Regions from separate parts of the Comamonas sp. CMM03 genome, predicted to be linked through region 3. Evidence: predicted binding sites of a transcription regulator. Region 3 holds the regulator's gene; each other region holds the start of a gene.
What was found. The regulator FNR, encoded in region 3, switches genes on or off when oxygen is low (the NO sensors DNR and NnrR bind a similar motif). The targets are predictions, from matches to a motif close to TTGATNNNNATCAA.

Region 1 (5,688 bases), on a different contig from region 3:
GGCGGCCAGCAGCAGGCAGGCCGCCAGCGGGGTGCGCCGCGGCAGCCAGGGGGCATCCAGCGCAAACAGCCGGATGTAGCAGACATGGGCGCACAGGAACGCCACCAGACCGGGGATGAACAGCCCGTCCAGCATCAGGCAGACATCCCCCGCCAGGCTGAAGGCCAGGGCCGCCAGCAGCCAGTGGCGCGCCCGCAGCCGCCGGGCGCTGCGCGGGGCAAAACGCGGGGCACAGACCGCCAGCAGCGCCGCCACCATGGCCAGCGGCTTGAACAACCGGTGCAGCTCCACCCAGCCGGCCTGGGCCGTGAGCATGGCGCCAGCCCCCACCGCCAGCAGAACCCATTGCCAGACATGGATGCGGCCAGGGGGCATGAAGATGGTGCGCATGGTGGGCAAGGCAAGTGGCATTGGCCGCAGTGTGCCGCGCAACGGCGGGGGCGGCATGGGGTGCTTTCCCCGTGGTGCGCCGCTGCAACGCGTGCCGGCAGTCCGCACAGCTCGCTCGGTCCGCTCTCGGTGGGCGCGGGCATGAAAAAGGCTGCCGAAGCAGCCTGTGTGTGGCGCGGTCGCCTTCAGCTGTCGCTGCCCCGCGCTTCGATGGCGCGGTTGATGCCCAGGGCCGCCAGTGTGCAGATGGCGCCGGACAGCAGGTACAGGCCCACGGCCACCGGGCCGAAGCGCGAGGACAGGCCCAGCGCCACCAGCGGCGCAAAGGCGGCGCCCAGCAGCCAGGCCAGATCGGACGAGTAGGCTGCGCCCACATAGCGCAGGCGGCGGGAGAAATTGGCCGTCACGGTGCCGGAGGACTGGCCGTAGGACAGGCCCAGCAGCACAAAGCCCACCAGGATGAAGGTGTTCTGTCCGGCGCTGCCGCCATCCAGCAGGAAGGGGGCAGCAAAGCTGAACAGACCGATCAGCACCGCCATGGTGCCCAGGGTGTTGCGGCGGCCAAAGCGGTCGGCCAGCTTGCCCGACACCAGAATCCCCAGGCCGGCCAGCAGGCCGCCCAGCACCTGGGTCCAGAGGATGCTGGTGACGCTGTCTTCGCCGAACATGGTCATCCAGGACAGCGGGAACACCGTGACCAGGTGGAACAGAGCAAAGCTGGCCAGGGCCGCCAGGGCGCCGATCAGCACGTTGCGGCCTTCACCGCTGCGCGTCAGCTCGAAGGTGGGTACGGGCTCCAGTTCCAGCTTTTCCAGCAGGCGGGTGTAGGACTGGCCCACCACCAGCCGCAGGCGTGCGAACAGGGCGACCACGTTGATCGCGAAGGCCACGCAGAAGGGGTAGCGCCAGCCCCATTCCACAAACTCTTCGTGGCTCAGCGCCTTGTAGAGGTAGGCAAACAGTGCCGCTGCCACCACAAAGCCCAACGGGGCGCCCAGCTGGCCGATCATGGAATACCAGCCGCGCTTTTCGGGTGGGGCGCTCAGTGCCAGCAGCGACGGCAGGCCATCCCAGGAGCCGCCCAGGGCCAGCCCCTGCAGGATGCGGAACAGCACCAGCAAGGCGATGGCATAGCGGCCCAGGTCAACATAGCCGGGCAGCAGTGCCATGCCCACCGTGGCGGTTCCCAGCAGGAACAGCGAGATGGTCAGCTTGGTGGCACGGCCCCAGCGCTGCTGGATGACCATGGAGATGGCGGTGCCGATGGGGCGGGCGATGAAGGCCAGCGAGAACACGGCAAACGACGCCAGCATGCCGTTGAGCAGGGTGTAGTGGGGGAAGAACACGTGCGGGAACACCAGCACGCAGGCAATGCCGAAGACGAAGAAGTCGAAATACTCGGACGATCGGCCGATGATGACGCCGGCAGCGATTTCGCCGGGAGAAGCCTCTTCGTGCGTGTCGGCGTCGGACAGGTCTTCCGAGCCATGGAAACCGCCAGCAGGTGCGATGTTCGGATAAGCGAGGCCACTCATGAAACACACTCCTATGAGGTTGGTGTGCCTCCCTTCTACGCCCTTGGGCAGGGGCTCGCAATCGGATAAACGGCTTTTTAGGGGAAGTTCCCGATCTTGACGGCCATCAAGTGGCGACGGGCGGCAGCTGGAGGGCGGTCAAGACCCGGCTGTCAGCAGGGTTAGTGGCCAAAGTGCGCTGCCCCGGCGGAGGGTAAGGCGCGTCCTGGGGTTAGTGTGTAAGCGTTAACCCGTGCCGTTCAAGCAGAAAAAAATGCCGTGGAAACAAAGAGTTAAGGACTTTTTGCCGCGAGGGGCATAAAACGCCTAACTGATGTGCTTCGGCCTTGCAATGACCCAGCGCAGGGCTGCGGTGGACAAAATGTCCAATCGCAAAAAACCTTGATCGAAGTAAATTCGCAACGTCTTGTAATCCGCGCCGACATCCGTCTGTGCGTGTCTTTTTGCGTCTATAGCATGTTTCAATCCAAGGAAATCCGTGGGCCCGCGTGGCTCGCGGCGGCCGCCTTGATAGCCAGTCTGACTGGTTGCAGCAAGGCCGTCGTACTCAATCCCGCAGGTGACATCGCAGCCCAGCAGGGCCAGCTGGTGGTGACTGCCACCCTGCTGATGTTGATCATCATCGTGCCGGTGATTCTGTTGACGCTGTTGTTCGCCTGGAAGTATCGCCAGTCGAACACCGAAGCCGAATACGATCCCGAATGGCACCATTCCACGGCCCTGGAGCTGGTGATCTGGAGCGTTCCGCTCATCATCATCATCGCCCTGGGCGCGCTGACCTGGATCAGCACCCACAAGCTCGACCCCTACCGTCCGCTGGACCGTGTGTCTGAAACTAAGGCCTTGGCGCCCGAAATCAAGCCCCTGGAAGTGGAAGTGGTGGCCATGGACTGGAAGTGGCTGTTCTTCCTGCCCGAGCAAGGCATCGCCACGGTGAACGAGCTGGCTGCACCGGTGGATCGCCCGATCCGCTTCAAGCTGACCGCCACCTCCACCATGAATGCGTTCTATGTGCCTGACCTGGCCGGCATGATCTATGCCATGCCCGGCATGGAAACCCAGCTGAATGCGGTGATCAACAAGGAAGGCGTGTTCCACGGCTTGGCATCGCACTACAGCGGTGCCGGTTTTGCCGGCATGACCTTCAAGTTCCACGGTCTGAGCAACGAAGGCTTCGACGCCTGGGTTGCCAAGGCCAAGGCCGAAGGCCAGCCCCTGACCCGTGACGCCTACCTCGACCTGGCCAAGCCCAGCGAGCGGGATCCCGTGAAGCGCTTCTCCAGCGTGGAAGACGGCCTCTACAGCAAGGTGCTGAACCGTTGCGTGGAAGACGGAAAGATGTGCATGCACCACATGATGGCCATCGACGCTGCCGGCGGCGAAGCCTACATGAAGGCCGCAGGTCTGAACCTGCCCCAGGACGTGTGCACGGTCCAGAACGCTGACCGCGTGGTGGCCCTCCTGGACCAACGCGATCAACCGGGTGCTGTGGCACAGCAGTAAGCATTGACGGCGGTCTGGCCTGCGCCTGCGAGCGGGGCCGCCACTTAGCAAGAGACTCGATATGTCTGGAAATACAACCTTGCCCAACGATCCGCTCATCGGGCGGATCAGCTGGGACGCCGTACCGATGGCGCATGAGCCCATCGTGTTATGGACTTTCATCGCCGTGGTCCTGGGTGGCCTGGTGATGATGGCGGCACTGACCAAGTTCCGCCTCTGGGGCCCTCTGTGGCGCGACTGGATCTGCTCGATCGACCACAAGAAGATCGGCATCATGTACATGATCCTGGGTCTGGTCATGTTCCTGCGCGGCTTTGCCGACGCGGCCATGATGCGTCTGCAGCAGGCCATGGCCTTCGGCGACAACCTGGGCTACCTGCCTCCGCACCACTACGACCAGATCTTCACCGCCCACGGCGTGATCATGATCTTCTTCGTGGCCATGCCTTTTGTGACCGGCCTGATGAACTATCTGGTGCCGCTGCAAATCGGTGCGCGTGACGTGTCCTTCCCGTTCCTGAACAACTTCAGCTTCTGGATGACCACGGCCGGTGCCGTGCTGGTGATGATCTCCCTGTTCCTGGGCGAGTTCTCCACCTCGGGCTGGCTGGCACTGTCCAATCTGGGCAACCAGAGCGGAAGCACCGGTCTGGATTACTACATCTGGGCATTGCAGATTGCCGGTGTGGGTACGACGCTGTCGGGTATCAACCTGATCGTCACCATCATCAAGATGCGCGCCCCCGGCATGAACCTGATGAAGATGCCCGTCTTCGTCTGGACCTCGCTGTGCACCAACGCCCTGATCGTGGCGTCCTTCCCCATGCTGACCGCGGCCCTGGTGCTGATGTCGCTGGACCGTTACCTGGGTACCCACTTCTTCTCGAACGACTTCGGTGGCAACGCCATGTTGTACGTGAACCTGATCTGGATCTGGGGTCACCCTGAGGTGTACATCCTGGTGCTGCCGGCTTTCGGCGTGTTCTCGGAAATCGTGGCCACCTTCAGCAAGAAGCGTCTGTTCGGTTACACCTCCATGGTGTACGCGACGGTGTGTATCACCATCCTGTCCTACCTGGTGTGGCTGCACCACTTCTTCACCATGGGTTCGGGCGCCAGCGTGAACACGTTCTTCGGTATCACGACGATGATCATCTCGATCCCGACGGGCGCCAAGATCTTCAACTGGCTGTTCACCATGTACAAGGGCCGCATCAAGTTTGATCTGCCCATGATGTGGACCGTGGCCTTCATGTGCACCTTCGCCATCGGCGGCATGACCGGCGTGCTGCTGGCAGTGCCTCCGGCCGACTTCGTGCTGCACAACTCGCTGTTCCTGATCGCGCACTTCCACAACGTGATCATCGGCGGCGTGGTGTTTGCCGTGTTCGCCGCCATCAACTACTGGTATCCCAAAGCCTTCGGCTACAAGCTGGATGTGTTCTGGGGCAAGTGCTCGTTCTGGCTGTGGCTGGTGGGCTTCTGGGTGGCCTTCACGCCCCTGTACATCCTGGGCCTGATGGGTGTGACCCGCCGTGCCAACCACTTTGAAGATCCGTCGCTGCAGATCTGGTTCATCATCGCTGCGCTGGGCGCCGCCATGATCGCCGCCGGTATCGGCTGCTTCCTGATCCAGCTCGTCGTCAGCTTCTTCAAGCGCGACCAGCTGCGTGACGAGTCCGGCGACCCATGGGGTGGCCGTACGCTGGAGTGGGCCACTTCCTCGCCCCCTCCCCAGTACAACTTTGCCTTCACTCCCGTGGTGCACGACATCGATGCCTGGTGGGACATGAAGAAGCACAGCTACCAACGTCCGCTGACGGGCTTCCAGCCCATCCACATGCCCGCCAACACCGGCGCCGGCGTGGTGATCTCGGGCCTGTCGCTGGTATTGGGCTTTGCGCTGATCTGGCACATCTGGTGGCTGGCAGGCGTGTCGTTCGCAGCCGTGATCGTGGCTTCGATCATCCATACCTTCAACTACAAGCGTGACTTCTACATCCCGGCCGCCGAAGTGGTCGCCACGGAAGAAGCCCGCACTCTGCAGCTCGCTCGCCATGTCTGATATCCGTCATAACGCAGGCGCCGCAGGCGCCCTGGCTCCGCGGGAATACCACCTCGCGCACGAGCCCCATCCAGAGAACGGCACCTCGCTGGGCTTCTGGCTCTACCTGATGAGCGACTGTCTCATCTTCGCTGCCCTGTTCGCCACCTTTGGCGTGCTGGGTCGCAACTATGCCGCCGGCCCCACGGGCAAGGA
Region 2 (5,688 bases), on a different contig from region 3:
CCCATGACCTATCTGAACAGCAAGGGCGAACAGATGGTGGTGTTGGTAGCCGGCGGTCACGGCTCCATCGGCACTAAGGCCGGTGACTATGTCATTGCCTACAAGCTGAAGAAGTAAGCCAAACAAGCAGTGGCTGGCTGAGGTCAGCCACTGCCTTGCCTAGCAGGCCGTTGGTGGCTCCTGACCGGATGCTGCCAGCGGCTTTTTCTATGGCCTTGCCCGGCACGCAATGCGTTGCGTGCAAGGCTTCTCGAACCCTTTCTCTCTGACTCTCTATGAACAAAACTATTTGGGCGCTGGCTGTTGCTGCCATGCTGCCCGTGCTTTCGCTCGCACAATCGCATGTGACCATCTCGGGCCGTCTGGTGGGCGGTGCGGAATACATCGACAAGATCGCCAATGCCCAGGGCGGCACCGACTCGCTGACCCGCGCGGCCAACAACCAATGGGGCACCAGCATGCTGGGCTTCTCAGGCTCGGAAGATCTGGGCGCTGGCACCAAAGCCATCTTTAATCTGGAAGGTGGCTTTGGCTCGTCTACCGGTGATTTCAGCAATTTCAACCGCCGTGCATTTGTGGGTCTATCTAGCAAGAGCATGGGCACGCTGCAAGTGGGTCGTAACCTGCTCAACAGCAACGATGTCTGGAGCCTGGACCCGACAGGCCAACAGTTCATGGGCAGCGCTACGCTGGTGCAGGGCCGTAACTGGCAAGGGTTGAGCAATGCGATCGAATACACCACCCCCAATATGGCTGGCCTGACTGTCAATGCCCAATATGGCTTTGGCGAAAAAGCAGATAACAGCAAGGCCAATCGCAGCGAGGGACTGTCGGCAGCTTACACCCAGGGCAATCTGGAGGTGCGCGCCATCTACACCAGCCGCCGCGATGCCATGGGCAGCTACAGCGATGTGTACAAGCATTCACAAGAAGCCATCATCGGCGCTACCTACCGCTGGGGTGCTGCCAAGTGGTTTACCGCCTACGACCACGTCAAGGCCAAGCATGCCAAGGCTGGTGCGCCTGACCGCTTGAAGCACGGCTGGGTCGGTGTGCGCTATGACGCCACGCCCCAGCTGACGCTGATCGGCGCTGGCTACCGCGTACTGGCCAACCCGGGCCACGGCAGCGCGACGCTGCTGATGTTGGGGGCTGACTACCGCCTGTCCAAGCGCACGTTCTTGTACGCATCGCTGGGCGGCGTCAGCAACAGCGCCCAGGCCAACTTTGCAGCCGATGTGTCTGTGAGCGGTCCAGGCAAGGGTGCCTCGCAGCGTGTGTTGTATGCAGGGGTGGGCCATTCGTTCTAACGAGGAGACGTCGGGTCCAGTGCGATCACGCATGATGTGAGTGAGGTTGTACCGAGTGCGGTGGAAGCTGGTACTGGGCTGCTGCCGGTCTCGTAGACACCAGCCTAAGCTTCTCGAGCTTCTTCGAACTTTATCGGACTGATGTACCTAAGCGTCGAGTGCCGCCGCGTTGGGTTGTAGAACGACGCTGTTGCATAACCCTGCGTGAGGATGAGCCTTCCCTTACCCAAGGCGCAGTTATGCCACACGCACAGTCGCAGGCGTTCCCACGCTGGTAAACCTGTTGAGGATGGATGCACGAACCTGTAGCTCTGTGACCTGCCGATCGAAGTCACGGGCCATCACCTGCTCACCCAGCCGCTTGAAGCAGCCCATCTTGGTCTCCACCAGGCTGCGGCGATGGTAGCCGCTCCATTTCTTCCATATCGTGCGCCCGAGCTTGCGCGTCGTTCTCAGGATCTCGTTGCGGGCTTGTGCTCCCGCTCTGGCATAGGTCCACGGTTTCGCATTGCGGCGAGTCGGGATGATCGCTGCGGCTTGCCGACCGGCGATGGCCTCGTGGCAAGCTTTGGTGTCATAGGCACCATCTGCACTCACCGAGCACACGGGCTCGTCAGGTGGTATCTGGGCCAGTAGTTCCGGCAGCATGGGCGCATCGCCAATGGCGTTGTCCGTTATTTCGATGGCGCGGATCTCTAGAGTTTGTGCATCAATGCCTAGGTGAACCTTGCGCCACTGTCGCCGGTAGTCGGCGCCATGCTTCTTGGTCTTCCACTCCCCTTCGCCCAGCATCTTCACGCCGGTGCTGTCGATCAGCAGCTGTAGGCCTGTCTGGTTGGGGCGTGCGGGGATGGTCACGCTCAAGGTCTTCTGGCGCCTGCACAGGGTGCTGTAGTCGGGTACCGCCCAATCAAGCCTGGCGAGCCGCACGAGACTCTCAGCAAGGCCTGTTGTTTGTCGCAGCCCTAGACCGAACATGCACTTGAGCGTCAGGCAGAACTGGATCGCTGCGTCGCTGAATACCGCCGGCCGCCCGGTCCTGCCACTCGATGGAGCCTGCCATTGAAGGTCCGCGTCAAGCCACATCATCAGCGAGCCTCGGCGTTTGAGGGCAGCGTCGTACTCGGTCCAGTTCGTCGTGCGGTACTTCGCCCGCGGTGGTTTGCTCATAGGGGGAGCCTACCAGGTCGCGGGGTCTCGCATGCACGCCTCGGCCGACTTATGCAACAACGCCGTGAATCGTGCCAATACCACCCTCTGGTGGCCGCAAGTGCAAGCGCATCACTCCCCCCTATTTCCGCAACCCGCAATTGAGTAGGAGGTGGGTGTTGTTTTATGGAGTGGCCGCAGGGGGCGCTGCGCCGGCATCTTCGGGCGCAGATGCGGCGTTTTCAGCGGGAGTGCCGCCGTCCATGGCTTGCCAGTCTTCGCCCCACAGTTCGCTGGGGTGGGGCGTGCGGTCGGAGCCATTGCCGCAGCGCAGGTCGGTGGCGGGGCAGTAGAGGTCACAGCCCCAGCACAGGCGTTCAGGGTGGGGCGGGTTGCTGGGGAATTTCTTGGCCATGGTATCGCTCGCGGCATGGGGAGAATGCCCATCCAGTATGCGCTGCAGTGGCTGTTGGGTGCTACGGCAAGCGACAGAAGATTCACCGCGGCTTGCCCTGTATCAAGCAATGGCTGTCTGCAGGCAACGCATGTTCGCACGGCACCGCACGGACCTGGCACCGTACCGTGCGAGCGCAGCGGGTGGCCGCTGGCATGGCCTGGACCCCAGGTGCCGCCCCGTGTGCCGGGCGGCACATCGCGGGTGCTCAGGCGGCGGTCAGCGCGCCGGGCATGGTCAGCTTGTCGGCGACCAGCAACTGCTGCATCTGGGCCTGGCTCATTACGCCCAGTTCCTCGGCCACGACCCCGATGGGTTTGCCGCTGGCAATAGCGGTTTTGGCAATCTGGGCGGCCCTTTCGTAACCGATCAGCGGGTTCAAGGCGGTCACCAGCGTCACCGAAGAGGCAATGCGCTCGTCCAGCACGCGGCGGTTGGCGACGATGCCTTCCACGCAGTTGACCTGCAGTGTGTGGCAGGCATGGGCCAGGTGTTGAAGGCTTTTGTGCAGGGCCCAGGCCATCAGCGGTTCGAAGGCGTTGAGCTGCAGCTGACCGGCTTCGGTGGCCATGGTGATGGCGACGTCGTTGCCAATCACTTCGAAGCACACCTGGTTCATCACTTCCGGGATCACGGGGTTGACCTTGCCGGGCATGATCGACGAACCGGCCTGGCGCGCGGGCAGCTGAATGTCGCCCACGCCGGCCTGGGGGCCGGAGGACAGCAGGCGCAGGTCGTTGCTGATCTTGGACATCTTGACGGCAATGCGCTTCAGGATGCCGGAGATGTCGGCAAAGGCACCGGTGTCGCAGGTGGCGGCGATCATGTCGGCGGCCTTGACCACGGGCACGCCCGAGAATTCGGCCAGCTTCGGGATGACCACGTCGACATAGCCCACGGGGGCGTTCAGGCCGGTACCGATGGCGGTGCCGCCCATGTTGACCTCGCACACCAGGGGGGCGGATTCGCGCAGGCGCTTTTCATCGTCGGCAATCATGGAGACGAAGGCGTTGAATTCCTGGCCCAGTGTCATGGGCACGGCGTCCTGCAGCTGGGTGCGGCCGATCTTCAACACATCCTTGAATTCCACGGCCTTGTCCTGAAAGGCGCCGCGCAGTGCGGCCAGGGCCGCCAGCAGCTCCTGGATGCCGAACCAGGTGGCCAGCTTGACGGCGGTGGGGTAGGAGTCATTGGTGGACTGCGAGGCATTGACGTGGTCGTTGGGATGGATCACGTCATAACGGCCCTTGGCCAGACCGAGGTGTTCCAGCGCCCGGTTGGCGATGACCTCGTTGGCGTTCATATTGGTGGAGGTGCCGGCGCCGCCCTGGATCACATCCACCACGAACTGGTCGTGCAGCTGGCCGGCCGCCAGGTCGTCACAGGCCTTGGAGATGGCATCGGCCTGCGGGGCCGTGATGGTGCCCAGGGCCAGGTTGGCGTGGGCGGCAGCTTTCTTCACCAGGGCGTAGGCGCGAATCAGCTGGGGCATATGGGCCACGCTGTGGCCGGTGATGGGAAAGTTCTCCACCGCACGGGCGGTGTGGACGCCCCAGTAGGCGTTGTCGGGGATGTCCTTGGGACCCAAAAAGTCGCTTTCTTGGCGCATGGTGAGCAGATTGGCTGAAAAGAATAAAAAATCGGCTCCGGCACCGTGGGCCGGGGCCACGCGGACGCAAGGTCCGGGCGTGGCAAAGCCCGGCTGATTGGCACCAAAATAGTGCAGTATCAAGCCGGGCTGTTGGGTGAAATTATGCTCAAAACGGATGAGAAGCCAAATTTTGCTGCATATCATGTCCGATGTCGCACTGTTTTGGTGCGAGATGGGGAGTCCGTTTGACACGGTGTGAAAGCGTGCTCCACCGCACAGGGCATGGCTTTGCCGGGCTTCAGGGGGCGGACCCAATGGGATGGGCCGTGCTGGGCGGCGATGTGCTTGGCGCGGGGCTGCAAACCCGTGCGCTGGTGAAAAACGGCACGGAACAGGAAAACGACTTGGGGGAAAGGGGCGTGCGCAACCCCGCTAGCGGGGATGCCTGACCTTGCCAGGGCGCGTGCCAACGGGGGCGATGGCACGCGACGGAAACAAAAAAAGCCCACTTGCAGTGGGCTTTTTTTGTGGTGCGGATGCACCAATTGGTTGCGAGGGCTGGATTTGAACCAACGACCTTTGGGTTATGAGCCCAACGAGCTACCAGACTGCTCCACCTCGCGATAACTGGTTTTCTCTGATTCTGTGGTGCCCGGGGCCGGAATCGAACCGGCACGCCTTGCGGCGGCGGATTTTGAGTCCGCTGCGTCTACCAATTCCACCACCCGGGCAGCAATCAGGGAAGCGTGGATTATGGCACATTTATGCACATGCAAACGTATCCTTCGATTGAAAGCGTCATCGGCAACACGCCTCTGGTGGCACTGCAGCGCATCAACGCTGCCGCAAACGCGGAAAAAGGCAATGTGGTTCTGGGCAAGCTGGAGGGCAACAACCCTGCGGGGTCGGTGAAAGACCGTCCCGCACTGTCCATGATCCAGCGCGCCCAGGAGCGCGGTGAGATCAAGCCTGGCGACACGCTGATTGAGGCCACATCTGGCAACACCGGCATCGCGCTGGCGATGGCGGCCGCCATCAAGGGCTACCGCATGGTGCTGATCATGCCGGAGGACCTGTCTATCGAGCGCGCCCAGACCATGAAGGCCTATGGTGCCGAGCTGATCCTCACGCCCAAGAGCGGCGGCATGGAGTACGCCCGCGACCTGGCCGACCAGATGGTGGCC
Region 3 (5,688 bases):
CTGCCGGCCGAGCTGGCCGCCGATGCACCGGCCGCCAAGCCGGCCAAGGGCGATGCCCCGGTCAAGGCTGCTGCCGTCGTGCTGCAGGCTGCCCAGGTGCTGCAGCCCCTGGTGGGCACCGAAGAGGACAAGACCGCCGCCATCGCCGGTCTGCGCGCCGCACTGCGCCAGCATGGCCGTGCACTGGATGCCGAAGTGATCCAGCAGATGGACGCGCTGCTGGTGCAGGCTGGCGACGCCCGTGGCTGGAAGCCCCAGGCCGTGGATGCCGAACGGGAAGCCCTGATTGCCAAGGCCAAGGGCCTGGTGGATCGCCCCGAAGGCCAGACCCTGGGTGGCCGCAAGGTCCAGGAAACGCTGCGCCAGCTGCGCGAACAATGGAAGCTGCTGGACCAGGGCGCGGTGCCCAACCACGGTCTGTGGAAGCAGTTCGATGAAGCCTGCAACACCGCCTACAAGCTGGTCGAAGGCTGGCTGGACAAGCTTCGCACCGAATCGGCCCAGCACAAGGCGTCGCGCACCACGCTGATCGAGGAACTGCGTGCCTGGGGGCAGTCCGTCAAGGACTCCAAGGACTGGAAGGGCATGGCCCGCAGCCTGCGCCAATTTTCCGAACGCTGGCGCGAAGGTGGCCATGTGGGCGAGAAGCTGTATGCCGAGCTGCAACAGCAATGGCGCCAGGCCATCAACGAAGCCGAAGCCCCGCTGCAGCAGGCCCAGAAGGACAGCCTGCAGCGCCGCCAGGCCATGATCGAGGAAGCCCAGGCACTGGGCGCAGCCCCGGCCCTGCAGATCGCAGCCATCAAGGCGCTGCAGCAGCGCTGGCAGGCAGAAGCCCAGGAAGTGCCGGTGGACCGCCGCCAGGAACAGAAGCTGTGGGATGCCTTCCGCAAGCCGTTGGACGAGGCTTTCAGCCGCAAGCCGGCCGAGCGCGGTGAGCGCGGCAGCCGTGCCGTCAATCTGGAATCGCTGAGCGCCCACGACCGTGCGGTGCTGGAAGCCTCGCAGCAGCTGGAAGCCGCCAATGCCGAAGGCGATGCGCAGAAGATCCGCGCCGCCCTGACCGCGCTGGAAGAAGCCCTGCGTGCCGCCCCTGCGGCCGAAGCCGCCCAGCCAGCCGCTGCGGCCGCACCGGCTGCGCCGGTGGCGACCGACCGCCCGGTGAAGGCTGTGCGTGGCGACGACCGCCCCGGCATGCGCAAGGAAGCCCCGGCCGCGGCGGCTGGTGGCCGCAAGCCCGGCCCCCGCCAGGACCGTGGTGACCGCGGCGATCGCGGTGACCGTTTCGAGCGCCCGGCCCGTGGCCCACGCCTGGGGGATGCGGCTTTCCGCGCCCAGCGTGAAGCCCAGGAACACGCCCAGTCTGCGCTGCGCAAGCTGACGGCACAGGCCCATGGCGAAGCCCTGACCCAGCTGATGGAGGCCTGGTCCAAGCGCGACGCGGCCCTGGTGCCGCCCGCGCAGGAACTGGGCAAGCTGAGCAATGCTTCCCGCAACAGCTGGCATGCCGCCGTGGGCGCTGCCGCCAAGGGCGAAGCAGCCGAGTCGCTGCTGCGCCTGGAAATGGCTGCCGACGTGCCTACACCGGCCGACCAGCTGTCTGCACGCCGTGCACTGCAGTTGCAGCTGCTGACCAACCGCAAGGCCACGGACCCCCGCACCACCTGGGAGCAGGATGTGGCGGCGGTGCTGGCTGCGGAGCGCAGCGACAGCGCGGCCCAGCGCCTGCAAAGCGCACTCAAGGCCTTGCTGCGCGGCAGCAAGTAAACCGGGCGCCAGCGCAGGGCCTGCGGTCCCTGCGCTGCAGCCGCAGCAAGCCAGCCTACCGGCTGGCTTTTTTTATGCCTTTTTCAGGGTTTGTGGGGACGCTGCAGGCGGTGACGCGGCAGACAGAGGCTCGCACAATGGGGCATCTGCCTGCCACAACAAGGAGAGACCCATGCTGTTGCGTCGCTGGATGTGGATTGCCTGGCCCGCCTTTCTGGCCGCCGGGGTGATGGAGATGCTGGTGTTTGCCGTGGTCGACCCGCTGGAAATGCAGTGGCTGTCGGCCTATGGCGAGGTGTCGCGCCTGGGCGTGTGCACGGTGGCCTTCTTCCTGTTCTGGGCCATCATCATGATGGCATCGGCCATGACCAGCCTGCTGGCGCTGTCCCCGCAGGAGCTCAATGCCCGGGAGCGCCGCGTCCCGTCGCTATAAGCGGGCTCTGTGAAGTGGGGGGAGGGGGAGTCCTCCTCCTGGGCTGTGCGGGCAGTCCCGCGCAATGCCGAAATACAGGAATGCCGTGGTGCGGCAAGGCCCGGGCGCCATGAAAAAAGCCTCCGGAGGGAGGCTGGGGTGCTGGATCCGCGCCGCGGTGGCGGGCGCGCTTATTCGCAGGCGTGCTGGCTGTTGACGATGCGCTTGAGGCCTTCGGTGTCCAGGATGCGCACATGGCGCTGCTTCACTTCGACCAGGCCTTCCTCGACAAACTTCGAGAAGGTGCGGCTGACCGTTTCCAGCTTCAGGCCGAGGTAGCTGCCGATCTCTTCGCGCGTCATGCGCAGCACCAGCTCGGAAGACGAGAAGCCCCGGGTGTGCAGGCGCTGCACCAGGTTCAGCACAAAGGCGGCCAGGCGCTCTTCGGCACGCATGCTGCCCAGCAGCAGCATCACGCCGTGTTCGCGCACGATCTCGCGGCTCATCACCTTGTGCACATGCGACTGCAGGGCCGTCACTTCGCGCGACAGCTCTTCCAGGCGGTCGAACGGCATGACGCAGACTTCGGCGTCTTCCAGGGCCACGGCATCGCAGGTGTGGTGGTCGTGCACGATCCCGTCCAGGCCAATGATCTCGCCCGCCATCTGAAAACCTGTCACCTGGTCGCGGCCATCTTCCGTGGCCACGCAGGTCTTGAAGAACCCGGTGCGGATGGCATAGAGCGCCGTGAAGTCTTCGCCATTACGGAACAAGGTGCTGCCCCGTTTGATTTTGCGACGCGTGGCCACAATATCGTCAATACGGTGCAACTGCTGCTCATTCAAGCCTGTGGGCATGCACAGTTCGCGCAGATTGCAGTTGGAGCAGGTGACTTTGATAGGGGGTGGTGTCATGGCACTGACGCCTTGGGCTCCCGCTGAACGGGCCATTGGACGTAACGCAGAAAGGTTATCGGGCTGGGAGGCGAGAGAGGGGGTGCTCAGTTGTGCGAATGATATGAATCAATTGTCTCAGGAATGGTATTTGAATGTCTTGATTTGCATCAAGGCTGATTTTCCCGGGGTGCGGCACAGTGCTGGGCAGCACCTAAGGAATATTCAATGACAGCAGTAACGCCGGAGCTTTTGCGTCGGTACGACGTGCCTGGGCCCCGTTATACCTCTTATCCCACCGCAGATCGCTTTATTGAAGCATTTGGTCAGGATGATTATGTGTTGGCGCTGGAACAGCGCAAGCACCATTCTGCGGCCAAGGCGCTTCCCATGTCACTGTATGTGCATGTGCCTTTCTGTGAGGCCCTGTGCTACTACTGCGCGTGCAACAAGATCATCACCAAGCACCATGAACGCGCGCAGACCTATCTGCAGTACCTGGAAAAAGAGGTGGCTCTGCAGGTAGCGCATTGTGGCAAGGGACAGGCGGTCAGCCAGCTGCACCTGGGCGGCGGTTCTCCCACCTTTCTGTCCGATGCCGAGCTGACCCAGCTGATGGACACGCTGCGCGCCAACTTCAGTTTTGAAGCGGTGGGCGAATATTCCATCGAAGTCGATCCCCGCACCGTCACCCGCGAACGTCTGGCCCACCTGGCGCAGCTGGGCTTCAACCGCCTGAGCTTCGGGGTGCAGGATTTCGACCCCGATGTGCAAAAGGCGGTGCACCGCGAGCAGCCGGCCGAGCAGGTCTTCGATCTGGTGCAGGCGGCGCGCGAGCTGGGTTTCCATTCGGTCAACGTGGACCTGATCTATGGCCTGCCCAAGCAGACCGCGGCATCGTTCCAGCGCACCCTGGAGCAGGTGTGCCAGCTGCGGCCGGACCGGATTGCGCTGTATGCCTACGCGCATCTGCCGGAGCGCTTCAAGCCGCAGCGCCGCATTGCGCAGGAAGACCTGCCGGAGGCTTCGGACAAGCTGTCCATGCTCTCGGGCTCCATCGATGCCTTCATGCAGGCCGGCTATGTCTATGTGGGCATGGACCACTTCGCACTGCCGGAAGATGCGCTGGCCATTGCCAAGCGGCAAGGACGGCTGCACCGCAACTTCCAGGGCTACAGCACGCAGCCGGACTGCGACCTGATTGCCCTGGGGGTGTCTGCCATCGGCCGCGTGGGCGCCACCTACAGCCAGAACGCCAAGACCCTGGAAGAGTATTACGACTTCCTCGACCAGGGCCGGCTGCCCGTGGTGCGGGGTTTGGCGCTGGGGCGCGACGACCTGGTGCGGCGCGCCGTCATCATGTCGCTGATGTGCCAGGGCGAAGTGCTGTTCGAGCCCATGAGCCAGTCCTGGCTGCTGGACTTCCAGCGCTACTTCGCGGCCGAGCTGGAAATGCTGGCCCAGCAGCAGGAGCAGGGCCTGGTGGTGATCGACGACGACGGCATCAAGGTCACGCCCATGGGCTGGTTCTTTGTGCGCGGCGTGGCCATGACGTTTGACCGGCATTTGCAGGCCGGCAAGAACCGGGCGCGCTTTTCCAGGATCATCTAGCCCATGTGGCTGTCGTTGCTTGGAACCGCTTTCTTCATGGGGCTCGTGGGTGGGCCCCATTGTCTTGCGATGTGCGCCGCACCCTGTGCGGCCATCGTCTCGCCGCTGCGCAGCGGGGGGCGGGTGGTGTCCATCCAGCCTGAAGGGGCTTCGGCGCAGCCGCCGGAGGCGGCCAATGCCGGGCGCTGGCTGGGCTTCCATGTCGGCCGCCTGATGGGCTATGCCGCCCTGGGCGGCGTGGCGGCCTATGCCATGGAGACGGTGGCCTGGTTCTCCGACCGCACCTCCGCCCTGCATCCGCTGTGGGTGCTGCTGCACCTGGCCGCATTGGCATGGGGCCTGATGCTGCTGCTGCAGGCCCGTCAGCCGCAATGGGTGGAGTCCGGCGGGCGCAAGCTCTGGAGCAAGGTGCAGCACGGTGTGCGCGGGCCGGGGGGAACCTGGGTGGCTGGCAGCCTGTGGGCTTTTCTGCCGTGTGGTCTGCTGTACTCCGCCGTCATGGTGGCGGCCCTGGCCGGTGGCGTGTGGCAGGGCGCTGCATCCATGGTGGCGTTCGGCGTGGGCGGGGGCCTGTGGTTGGCCCTGGGCCCGTGGCTGTGGCAGCGCATCAGCCGCCTGCAGCAGTGGCGCGAAGCCTGGGGGCTGCGCACCGCCGGCGCCTTGCTGGCAGGTGTCTCGCTGTGGGCCCTGTGGATGGACATGGTGCACGTGCCGTCACAGTGGTGCCGCTAGGGCTGACATGGAGCGGTAACGCGGCACAATACGCTGTAGCTTTTTAATGCACAGCGGCGCCGCTTGCGCAACCCCTTTATGTAAGTACTTATTTGTCGCATGCAGTCGTCATAATGGGCGGTTTGGATCGACTGGCTTGCTGGCGTGCTGCAGCCCAAACAACGTGACGCACTCCCTTTTAATTGACGTTCGGGACATCTGCATAGGTATGTATGTCCAATTGGACATTGGCTGGTTGCGCCATCCATTTCCAGTGAGCAGCTTTCGAGTGAA
Region 4 (5,688 bases), on a different contig from region 3:
GCGCCTGCAACGGCTGGTTGAAAGCCTGCAAGCCGAATTTCACTGCGGCGCAGTGGCCTTGCTGCGGCTGGAAGGCGAATGCCTGCGCCCGGTGGCCGCGGCAGGCCTGGTGCAGGAAGCCCTGGGCCGGCGCTTCACCGTCAGCCAGCACCCGCGCCTGGCCACCATCCTGTCCCGCAGCGGCGAACTCACACGCTTTCACCACGACAGCAGCCTGCCCGACCCCTATGACGGCCTGCTCACCGAACGTGCAGGCCAGGCGCTGCCCGTGCACGACTGCATGGGGCTGGGCATTTCCATCGAAGGCTGGCACTGGGGGGTGATCACGCTGGACGCCCTGGACATCGGTACGTTCGACGACCAGGCCCAGGAGCGCCTGCAGGCGCGGGTGCCGCTGATCGAGGCCACGGTGCGCATGGCGCACCTGGAGTCCGAGGTGCGGGCACTGCGCCTGTCGCGCAGCGCCCAGCCTTCCGATGCCACGCCCGCCGCACTGCAGGACATCGTGGGCCAAAGCCCTGCTCTCCTGCGGCTGCAACAGGAACTGGCCGTGGTGGCCGAAACCGATATGCCGGTGCTGCTGCTGGGCGAAACCGGCGTGGGCAAGGAGCTGTTTGCACGCCGGTTGCACCAGCTGTCACGCCGGCGCCAGCAGCCCATGGTGCATGTGAACTGCGCTGCCTTGCCCGACACCCTGGCCGAAAGCGAGCTCTTCGGCCATGCCCGGGGCGCTTTTTCCGGAGCAGTGGCCGCCCGCGCCGGGCGGTTTGAAAGTGCGGACCAGGGCACCCTGTTTCTGGACGAGGTGGGCGAGCTCACGCTGCCCGTGCAGGCCAAGCTGCTGCGCGCCTTGCAGAACGGAGAGATCCAGCGCCTGGGCGCCGACCAGCCGCGCAAGGTGGATGTGCGCATCATTGCCGCCACCAACCGCGCCCTGAACGAACAGGTGCGCGACGGCGGCTTCCGCGCCGACCTGTTCCACCGCCTGTCGGTCTACCCCCTGCATGTGCCGCCGCTGCGCGAACGCGGCGACGATGTGTTGCTGCTGGCCGGCCGTTTTCTGGAACTCAACCGCAGCCGCCTGGGCCTGCGCAGCCTGCGCCTGACCAGCGATGCCCAGCTTGCGATGCGCCGCTATGCCTGGCCCGGGAATGTGCGTGAGCTGGAGCATGTCATCAGCCGCGCCGCGCTCAAGGCCGTCAGCTACGGGGCACGCCGCACCGACATCGTCAGCCTGGACGCGGCCTCGCTGGACCTGGAGGCCGCGCCGCTGTCGGCACCGGCACTCGCCCCCGGTGCCGCCCTGCCGGGCGCGGCGGCAGGCCAGGTGAGCAGCACCTTCAGCTCCCTGCGCGAGCAGGTGGACCATGTGCAGCGCAACGCGATCGAACAGGCGCTGGGCCAGCACCAGGGCGTGTGGAGCGCCGCCGCCAAGAGCTTGCAGATTGATAGCAGCAATCTGCACAAACTGGCGCGTCGTCTGGGCATAAAAGGCTGATTGCACTCCTTTTATTGGCCCTACGCGGTTTGTGTGGTTGGCCTGCGCCACGCCATTTCGCGCTTGATCCAACGCAAATCGACGTCCTCTGAATCTCCGAAGAATTCCCTTCAACGGCAGCAGATGCGATGCCCAAATTTCTGGGTACCGCAGTCCGATTGCCGGGATTACAAGGAGAAGCGTATGACCTCGACACGTTGCCTGACCCCCGTTGCCTTCGCCATCGCCCTGGCACTGAATCTGGCGCCCAGCCTCGGCAGTGCACAGGCGGCACCCGCCGCCGCAGCCGCCAAAAAAGCCGCCACCGCCCAGGTGCGCAAAGTGGCACTGACGACCAACATCGTCGACGGCAAGATGGTCTATGTGAACGCCAAGGGCCAGGTGAACCCCACCATCGTGGCCGAAGTGGGCGACACGGTGGAGATCGTGCTCCAGAGCGGCGAAGGTGCCGAGCACGATCTGGCCGTCGAAGGCCTGAATGTGGTTTCCAAGAAGGTGAATGCCGACACGGGCCCGGCCACGCTGCGCTTTCAGGTGACCAAGGCCGGCACCTTCAGCTACTACTGCACCATCCCCGGCCACCGCCAGATCGGCATGGAAGGCAAGCTGGAGGTCAAAGGCACCACGGTCGAAGCCGAAAAGGCCGTGCAAAAGAACGCCCCCGGTCCCGAAGCCCTGTACACGCCGGCCGCCGCAATGGCTCCGGCCCTGGCCGGTGCCGTGAGCATTGCTGCCGACCCCAGTGCCGTGCCCCCCGCCGTGAAGGCCGCGGGCCCGCAAAAGCACCAGAAACGCATCGAGACCGTGGAGCTGGTGGGCCAGCTGGACGACGGCACCACCTTCACCTACTGGACGTTCGACAAGCAGGTGCCCGGCCCCATGCTGCGCATGAAGCAAGGCGACACCATGGAGCTGACGCTGGCCAATGCCAAGAGCAGCAAGATGATCCATTCCATCGACCTGCATGCCGTCAACGGCGGACTGGGCGGCGGCGAACACACCCAGGTGCCGCCCGGCCAGGAAAAGACCATCACCTTCAAGGCACTGAACCCCGGCCTGTACGTGTACCACTGTGCCACGCCGCTGGTGCCCCACCACATCATGGCGGGCATGTACGGCATGATTCTGGTGGAGCCTGAAGGCGGCCTGCCCCAGGTGGACAAGGAGTTCTATGTGATGCAGGGCGAGATGTACACCACCCGTCCCATCGGGGCCAAAACCCACCAGGAAGTGGACTTCGACAAGATGGCCGCGGAATTGCCGCAGTACTACGTGTTCAACGGCGCCGTGGGGGCGCTGACCAAGGAGCACAAGCTCAAGGCCAAGGTGGGAGAGAAGGTGCGCATCTACTTCGGCGTGGGCGGACCCAACAAGATCTCGTCTTTCCACGTGATCGGCGAAGTGTTTGACAAGGTGTATGACGAAGCCTCGCTCACCGCCATCAAGCACAACGTGCAGACCACGGTGGTGCCACCGGGAGGTGCCGCCATCGTCGAGCTGACCCCGCAGGTGCCCGGCAACTACCTGCTGGTGGACCATGCGCTGTCACGCACCGGCAAGGGTCTGGTCGGCATTCTGGAGGTGAGCGGCCAGGCAGAGCCCGGGGTGTACTCCGGGGTCTCGGACCCGAACGCCGCACACGGCCACTGACCGCGCCACGCCGGTGCCCGCGCCGGCGGATCTGCGAATGACGCCCTTGCCCTGCAAGGGCGTTGCGGTTGGGGGCCTTCGGTACTGCCAGACGGAACCCACAGCACGCGCAGAAACGCCGATCGATTGGCCGGCAGAAAAAGCAAAACCCCGACTGCTTGCGCAGTCGGGGTTTGCAGATCTTGGCAGGGGAAGAAGGATTCGAACCTTCGCATGCCGGAATCAAAATCCGGTGCCTTAACCAGCTTGGCGACTCCCCTAGAGAAGCTGCAATTCTAGCAGCATTTTTTGTCGCTCCAGAAAATTCGCGACAAATTCTTTGCAATGTGCGGTCCGGTGGCTACCGCCCCCTGCACTCACGCCTTGGCCGGCGCCTTGCGCAGCACGCTGAAGCAGCCGGCCAGCACCGCGCAGCACCCGGACAGCAGCAGCGCGTACTGCTCGGCCTGGCCGGGCTCACGGTTCCACACCAAGAAGGCCGCCGCCAGCAGCACCGCGCCCAGGCCCTGGCCCACATGGCGGGCGGCGCCCAGCATGCCGCTGGCCGCACCGCTGCGGTGCAGCGGCGCCGATGTGACGATGGTGAAATTGTTCGGCGACTGGAAGAAGGCGAAGCCCATACCGCACAGCGCCATGCGCCACACCACATTCCAGTTCGACGCATCCTGCGGCAGCAGCGCCAGTGCCCACAGCCCCAGGGCAAACAGCGCCATGCCCACGGCGCCCAGGCGGCCCGCCGGCCAGCGGCCGATCATCCGCCCCACCCAGGGCGCGGAGATGGCCAGGGCCAGCGGCCAGGCGCTGATCAGCAGCCCGGCCTGCCCCGTGGGCAAGCCGCGCGCCTCAATCAACAGGAACGGCAGGGCCAGAAATGCCATGGTCTGGGCACAGAACGCCGTGATGGAAGCGCACATGGACAGCGCAAACACCGGGATACGCAGCAGATCCAGCGGAAACATCGGCGCGCTCAGGCGGCGCTGGCGCCGCAGATACCAGGCGCCCACGCCCACCCCCAGCCCCAGCCACAGCGCGGCCGGCCACAGGCTGCCGCCGGGCTGCAGGTGGCTGAGCCGGTCCACACCCAGGAACAGGCTGGCAAACATCACGATGTTCAGCACGCCGTCCAGCCAGGACAGCGGCTGCTGTGCGGCGGCGGCCTGCGGCACCGGTTGCGGCAGCGAGCGTGTGCCCAGCCAGCTGATGGCCAGGGCCAGTGGCAGGTGCAGGGCAAACAGCCAGCGCCAGTCGCCCAGCGAAATCACTGCCGCCGCCACGGCCGGGCCGGCCACAAACGACAGGGCCACCGTCAGGGAGTTGAGCGCCATGCCCTTGCCAAGCTGGGCACGCGGGTAGATCAGCCGCACCAGCGAGGCGTTGACGCTCAACACCCCGGCCGCGCCCAGGCCCTGCAGCGCACGCGCCACGATCAGCCAGGGCAGCGAAGGCGCCAGCAGCGCGCCCACACTGGCCAGGCCAAAGATCACCATGCCCCCCAGGTAGACACGGCGATAGCCCATGCGGTCGCCCAGCGCGGCCAGCGGCAGCAGCAGCACCAGGGAAGCGATCTGGTTGGCATTCACCACCCACAGCGTCTGCGCCGGGTCCACCTGCCATTGGCGCGCCACCTGGGGCAAGGCCATGTTCATCATGGTGCTGTCCATCACGCACAGCACCAGGCCCAACAGGATCACGGCCATGGCGATGTGCCGCTGCGGCAATGGCAGGCCATCGGCCACCACGGGGGCTGTCGCACTGCGGGGAGGAGGGGAAGGGGAAAAATCGTCTTGACGCACTCGCTGCTCTCTCATTCCATACAGGGCGCACCTTACTGCGCCCGCTGTTCCTGTGCAGCTGCCCGCAGGACAGCCACATGCGCAGACGGGCGACTCACGCCCGCCCGCGCACACTCAACCACATGCTGCAGATGCCGCACAGCACCACGCCGGCCATGCCCAGCAGCGACTGCGCATCGGGCACCTGGCCAAACAACAGCCAGCCCACGCCCATGGCAAAACCGATCTGGCTGTACAGAAAGGGCGAGATCACCGACGGCGTGGCGTGCGTATAGGCCTGCAGCAGCATCAAATGCCCCACGCCGCTGCACAGCCCCATGGCCGCCACCGCCAGCCACAGCTGCCAGCCTTCCACGGCCTGCCAGAACCAGGGCAGAAACGGCGTGGTCAGCAGCATGGGCAGCCAGGTGGAATACAGCTGCGTGGTGTGCGGCGCGTCCAGCCGCGCCAAGCGGCTGCCCAGCAGCAGGTAACCGGAGCCGCTGACCAGCAAGCCCACCGGCAGCAATGCCTGCCAGCCCAGGGCCTGGTCGCTGCGTTCCGGCCGCACGATGACGATCACGCAGGCCAGGCCCGCCGCCAGCAGCAGCCAGCGCACGGGGCTGACCTTCTCCTGGTACAGCCAGGCCGACGCCACCACCACCAGCAAGGGGCAGGCCGACCAGATCGCCGTGAAGTTGCCCAGCGGCATGCTCTGGATGCAGAAGAAGGCACAGATCGAGGTGGAAATCCCGAACAGGGCCCGGC

Region 1: a site for FNR is predicted at 2,307-2,320, ahead of cyoA (ubiquinol oxidase subunit II). Genes of this name have one in related genera too.
Region 2: a site for FNR is predicted at 2,967-2,980, ahead of KW830_RS09130 (DUF3079 domain-containing protein). Genes of this name have one in related genera too.
Region 4: a site for FNR is predicted at 1,562-1,575, ahead of nirK (copper-containing nitrite reductase). Genes of this name have one in related genera too.

The regions. Positions count from the first base shown of each region.
Region 1 is NZ_JAHUXB010000006.1:252,977-258,664, forward strand. It holds gene KW830_RS19990 (lysoplasmalogenase) at 1-390, opposite strand, end outside; gene KW830_RS19995 (MFS transporter) at 576-1,925, opposite strand; gene cyoA (ubiquinol oxidase subunit II) at 2,382-3,428, shown strand; gene cyoB (cytochrome o ubiquinol oxidase subunit I) at 3,490-5,493, shown strand; gene cyoC (cytochrome o ubiquinol oxidase subunit III) at 5,486-5,688, shown strand, end outside.
Region 2 is NZ_JAHUXB010000002.1:494,145-499,832, reverse strand. It holds gene KW830_RS09145 (membrane-bound PQQ-dependent dehydrogenase, glucose/quinate/shikimate family) at 1-117, shown strand, start outside; gene KW830_RS09140 (porin) at 276-1,310, shown strand; gene KW830_RS09135 (IS5 family transposase) at 1,548-2,480, opposite strand; gene KW830_RS09130 (DUF3079 domain-containing protein) at 2,644-2,874, opposite strand; gene KW830_RS09125 (aspartate ammonia-lyase) at 3,122-4,522, opposite strand; tRNA gene KW830_RS09120 (tRNA-Met) at 5,051-5,127, opposite strand; tRNA gene KW830_RS09115 (tRNA-Leu) at 5,151-5,235, opposite strand; gene cysM (cysteine synthase CysM) at 5,275-5,688, shown strand, end outside.
Region 3 is NZ_JAHUXB010000001.1:60,539-66,226, forward strand. It holds gene KW830_RS00270 (DUF349 domain-containing protein) at 1-1,767, shown strand, start outside; gene KW830_RS00275 (hypothetical protein) at 1,940-2,200, shown strand; gene fnr (fumarate/nitrate reduction transcriptional regulator Fnr) at 2,371-3,093, opposite strand; gene hemN (oxygen-independent coproporphyrinogen III oxidase) at 3,301-4,683, shown strand; gene KW830_RS00290 (sulfite exporter TauE/SafE family protein) at 4,687-5,415, shown strand; gene KW830_RS00295 (HD-GYP domain-containing protein) at 5,462-5,688, shown strand, end outside.
Region 4 is NZ_JAHUXB010000004.1:323,935-329,622, reverse strand. It holds gene norR (nitric oxide reductase transcriptional regulator NorR) at 1-1,498, shown strand, start outside; gene nirK (copper-containing nitrite reductase) at 1,682-3,148, shown strand; tRNA gene KW830_RS15370 (tRNA-Gln) at 3,332-3,408, opposite strand; gene KW830_RS15365 (MFS transporter) at 3,505-4,845, opposite strand; gene KW830_RS15360 (DMT family transporter) at 5,036-5,688, opposite strand, start outside.